DNA from 2 places in the Dermacoccus sp. Ellin185 genome. Region 1 is predicted to be linked to the other one. Evidence: riboswitches for the same ligand, from Rfam matches in the RefSeq annotation. Region 1 holds a riboswitch; the other holds the start of a gene.

What was found. Region 1 has a riboswitch for cyclic di-AMP ahead of HMPREF0321_RS07215 (C40 family peptidase). Riboswitches for the same ligand answer to the same signal wherever they lie in the genome.
Region 2: another riboswitch for cyclic di-AMP. It lies ahead of HMPREF0321_RS17285 (transglycosylase family protein); the one in region 1 lies ahead of HMPREF0321_RS07215 (C40 family peptidase).

What each region holds. Positions count from the first base shown of each region.
Region 1 covers NZ_AEIQ01000069.1:34,212-36,586, reverse strand. The annotation lists gene sufU (Fe-S cluster assembly sulfur transfer protein SufU) at 1-187, shown strand, start outside; gene HMPREF0321_RS07220 (metal-sulfur cluster assembly factor) at 184-519, shown strand; gene HMPREF0321_RS07215 (C40 family peptidase) at 608-1,084, opposite strand; cyclic di-AMP (ydaO/yuaA leader) riboswitch at 1,088-1,273, opposite strand; gene HMPREF0321_RS07210 (neutral zinc metallopeptidase) at 1,389-2,372, opposite strand.
Region 2 covers NZ_AEIQ01000033.1:17,689-20,063, forward strand. The annotation lists tRNA gene HMPREF0321_RS01755 (tRNA-Thr) at 37-109, shown strand; gene HMPREF0321_RS17285 (transglycosylase family protein) at 206-952, opposite strand; cyclic di-AMP (ydaO/yuaA leader) riboswitch at 959-1,112, opposite strand; gene HMPREF0321_RS01765 (threonine/serine exporter ThrE family protein) at 1,290-2,375, opposite strand, start outside.

The DNA.
Region 1 (2,375 bases):
GGTCATCGGTGACGCGATCGCGCTCGCCGGGGTCTCGCAGTACCCGGCGCGCGTCAAGTGCGCGCTGCTGTCGTGGTCGGCCCTGCAGGATTCGCTCGGCAAGCTCGGCCTCGACCTCGCCGGGAGCGCCGCGAACAGCACGAACAGCGACACCACCGCCAGCAGCGACAAGGAGATCACGGCATGAGCGAGACAACCACCCCGCCCGTCGAGTCGGACGTCGAGGACGTCAAGGAGGCCCTGCGCGACGTCGTCGACCCCGAGCTCGGCATCAACGTCGTCGACCTCGGCCTCGTCTACGGCATCACCGTCGACGACTCCAAGCACGCCGTCATCGACATGACCCTGACGTCCGCGGCGTGCCCGCTGACCGACGTCATCGAGGAGCAGGTCGCGACGGCGCTCATGGACGTCGTCGCCGGCCACTCCCTCAACTGGGTCTGGATGCCGCCGTGGGGCCCGGACAAGATCACCGACGACGGCCGCGAGCAGCTTCGCGCCCTCGGATTCAACGTCTGAGCCACCGCTACCGTACGACGAAGCCCGCCACCTCGATGGAGGTGGCGGGCTTCGTCGCGCTGTGCGGCGTGCGTCAGGGTCGAACGGATCAGACGCGGCCGAAGCGGTAGGAGGAACCGGCGCGCGCGAGCTGCACACGAGAGCCGGGTCGCGGTGCGTGCCAGACCATGCCGTTGCCGGCGTAGACGGCCGCGTGGTAGGCGTAGCCACCGGAGGTGAGGAACGCAAGGTCACCCGGGCGAGCCGAAGCGCGCGAGACGCGGTACGAGGCACGGTACTGCTGGTTGGCGGTGCGGGGGATCGAGCGACCGACCTGGCGGTAGCTCCAGCTCGTCAGACCCGAGCAGTCGAAGCGCCACGGGCCGGCCGCACCGTAGACGTAGGGGGCGCCGCGTCGGGACGAGGCGCTGGAGACGACGCGGCGAGCGCTCGCCGAGGTGACGGAAGCGCTGGCGGACGAGGCGGCGCCGACCGAGACCGCGCCCAGCGCGGAGGTGGCGAGGGCGGTGCCGACGGCGACCTTGGACGTGTTGCCCAGGAACGAGCGGCGGGACATGTTCTTCATGTCGGATCTCTCCAGGAGCGCTTACGAGGCATGACCTGTCGGGTTCGAGATCCTAGATTCTCGGCCGGCCTGAGCCGGCTTCACCCCAAGAGCCACCAGGGTGGCTCGGATGCTGGGTGCACCGCTCCCGTCGCTCCGCGCAATGCGGTGATACCTGGCCTTCGTGACGGGACTCAGCGACGAAGCAGGGCCGCACCGACGTCGGTGCGACCCTGCAAGATTACCGTCGGCTCACGGTCGGAACAAATTGAGCGTGCAATCACTTTTCGTCAATTTTCCGACCCGTCCGAGCGTTTTCACGACCTCACTCGACGCTGTCGACGTTGAAGGTGTCACACGAGTTGAGGTCGCCCGTCTCGTAGCCGGTCATGAACCACTTCTGCCGAGCCTCCGACGAACCGTGCGTCCAGCTTTCCGGCGTGACGCGACCCTGGGCCTTCTGCTGGATGCGGTCGTCACCGACGGCCGACGCCGCCGACAGCGCTGACTTGATGTCGTCGTCGGTGACCGGCTTGAGCAGCGTGTTGCCGTTCCTGTCCTTCGACTCCGTCGCGTGGGCGACCCAGATGCCGGCGTAGCAGTCGGCCTGCAGTTCGGTACGCACCGAACCCGATTCGGCACCCTTCGGATCCTGCTGTGCGCGACCGAGCGCACCGAGCAGGTCCTGCACGTGGTGGCCGTACTCGTGGGCCACGACGTACTCCTTCGCCAGGGCGCCGCCATCGGCACCGTACTTGTTCGTCAGTTCTTGGAAGAAGGCGGCGTCGATGTAGACCTTGCGGTCGCTCGGGCAGTAGAACGGGCCCATCTGCGAGCTCGCCGTACCGCAGCCCGAGGACGTCTGCCCGCTGAAGATCACGGTCGGGACGTTCTCGTACTGCGTCCGGCCGTTCGTGAACTGCGGCAGCGCGGTGCCCCAGTAGTCCTGCACCGCGTTGACGGTGCCGACGATGCGGCAGGTGTCGTCACGGTTGGCGTCCGCACCCGTCTTGCACTGCTCGATCGCCTGCGCGACGGAGTCATTCGAACCCGACACGTCCTGCGTGTCCTGGGCGTAGCCGTTGAGGCCTGAGCCGTACGAACTGCCCGATGCGCCGGTGCTGCCGCCGCCCGAACTGTCCGACCCGCCGGTGAGGTTTCCGCCGAAAAGGGCGAAGATGAGCATGAGGATGAGACCTCCGATGCCGCCGACGACCGGGCCCCCGCCCATGCCACCGCCACCGAAGCCACCTGAGCCGCCCGAGGTCACCTGCGAGGTGTCGAGCTGCGCGTTGTCGTTGAACGTCAAGAG
Region 2 (2,375 bases), on a different contig from region 1:
CGTATAAGATCACAGGGCTGCCGATACCGGCAGTGTGCTGGAGTGGCGCAATCGGTAGCGCACCTGTCTTGTAAACAGGTGGTTGTGGGTTCGAGTCCCATCTCCAGCTCTCACCGCCCGCCTGCCCGGCCAGGGCACACGACGAGGGCCCCACCGCTTCGAAGCGGTGGGGCCCTCGTCGTCGATCAGGCGATCAGACGCGCGATCAGTGGTTGTTCAGGTGCGCCTGCAGAGCGCGGACGGTGCGGGCGTTGAGGTACGTCGCGCCGTCCTGGGAGATGCCGAGCTTCGACTGCAGCGCGGCGACCGTGCGGGGGCCGATGATGCCGTCGGGCGTCGTGCCGACCGTGCGCTGGAGGGCCATCTTCGTCTGCGGGCCGACGATGCCGTCACGGTACGTGCCGACCCAGGCCTGCAGCGAGCGAGCGGTCTGGCGACCGAGGATGCCGTCGACGGCGAGCTTGCCGGACGTCGCGGCGGGAGCCTTGACGGCAGAACGAGCGGTGGAACGCGACACCTGCGTGTTCGCGGCCGCAGCGGCAGGAGCCGCAGCGGTGCTGCCACCGTTGGCGCGGGTCAGGCCACCGCGCACGGAGCACACGGGCCAGGCGCCGGGGCCCTGGACGGCGAGGGTCTTCTGGGCGATCGCGATCTGCTGCTCGCGCGTGGCGAGGTCGGCGCGAGCGGCGTACTGCGTGCCACCGAAGCCGGCCCACGTCTGCTGCGTGAACTGCAGGCCGCCGTAGAAGCCGTTGCCCGTGTTGATGTGCCAGTTGCCGCCCGCTTCACAGGCGGCGACGCGGTCCCAGACCGAACCGGCCGGTGCGGCCGAGGCGGTGGTGGCGCTCGTGACGCCGGCGCCGACGGTGGCGGCACCGACGAGGGCGACGCCCGCAGCCTTGCGACCCATGGTCGAGTCGGAGGGAGCGGAGTGCTTCGGGGTGTAACCCATGGAGGTGTTTCCTTTCCTGACGACGCCGGTGAGGTGAGCTGTCGGGTTCGAGCGGTCAGGTGCTCGGCCGGTTCGGGACCGGCTTCACCCCAAGGCACTCAACGAGTGCCACGAGTGGGTCCCCCACCCTCGTCTGCGGTTCGCACGGTGCGAATGAAGCGGCGCCCGACGAGGTTTGGCGTTGGCGCTGCCCGCGAATTCTTGGTGTGTTGAGTTGTGAGCCGCTTGGGCGACACTCACGACATCGCCACAGCGAGGGGAACGTTACGCGACCTACGTCACAAAATGTGAATCACCGCGGCCCCCGCCGTCGCCGCGCGCGAGAACCCCCCGCCCGTCAGCGGCGACGAGCCCTGCGGCGCTGCACGATCGGGCGGTCGAAAGGCGCCGACAGCACGTCCCCGAGAAGCGCCCCCGTGCTCAGCGCGAGGGCGATCCCGACGGCGCCGAGCATCGTCGTCACCCCGACCCCGGACTGCGCCACGCGCGTCGCTCCGAGCAGTGAACCCGACACGGACTCGTACATGCCGCGGAAGATGCGCAGGCCGGGCAGCATCGGCGAGACCGCGGGCATGACGAGCACGAGCGCGGGGGCGCCCAGGCGCAGCGCGAGCAGTCGCGCGCAGAACCCTACGGCCGTCGCGGCCACCGCGGTCGCCGTCGTCGCGCCGAGGCCGATGGAGCTGACGAGGAACGTCACGCCGCCCACGCCCAGGGCGCCCATGACGGCCGTCGGCACGAGCATCCGGACACGCGAACGCATCGTCACGGCCGAGCAGACCGCGCCGAGCGCACCGCAGGCAACCTGGAGCAGAAAGGTCGTCGACGGCGAGTCGTAACGCAGCACCCCGGGCGACTGGAGCCCGAGGTCGAGGGCGTTGTCGAGACTCAGCGTCAAGGACAACCCCGCACCGACGCCGACCGTGATGCCCGCGCAGGCGAGGATCACCGTCAACACGCGCCCGGAGGCGGTGACGGGATAGCCGGTGACGGCGTCCTCGACCGCGGACGCCATCTGACGACCGGGCAGCAGCGCGACGATGCCGCCCGAGATCGCGTACGCGAAGTCGGCCATCGTCATCGAGCCGGGCAGGTGGGTGGCGACGAACTCGCCGACGAGATGACTCTGGTGCGACATGTACGCGAGCCACGCGAGCATCGTCGAGGCGAGTCCGCCGGCGGCCGCCGAGTAGAAGCTCGGCACCCCCAGGTTGCTCAGCACGCGCCCGATGCGGTCGACGATGATCGCCGACACGAACGCGACGGCGACGGCCATCCAGCTACCACCGAGGATCGTCGCGACCGACGCGGCGAGACCACCGAACGCGACCGAGACGAGCCATCGCGGGTACAGCCGCGGCATCCGCTGGATGCGCCGCAACTGCTTCGTCGCCTCGTCGAGATCCATGCCGCCCGCGACGAG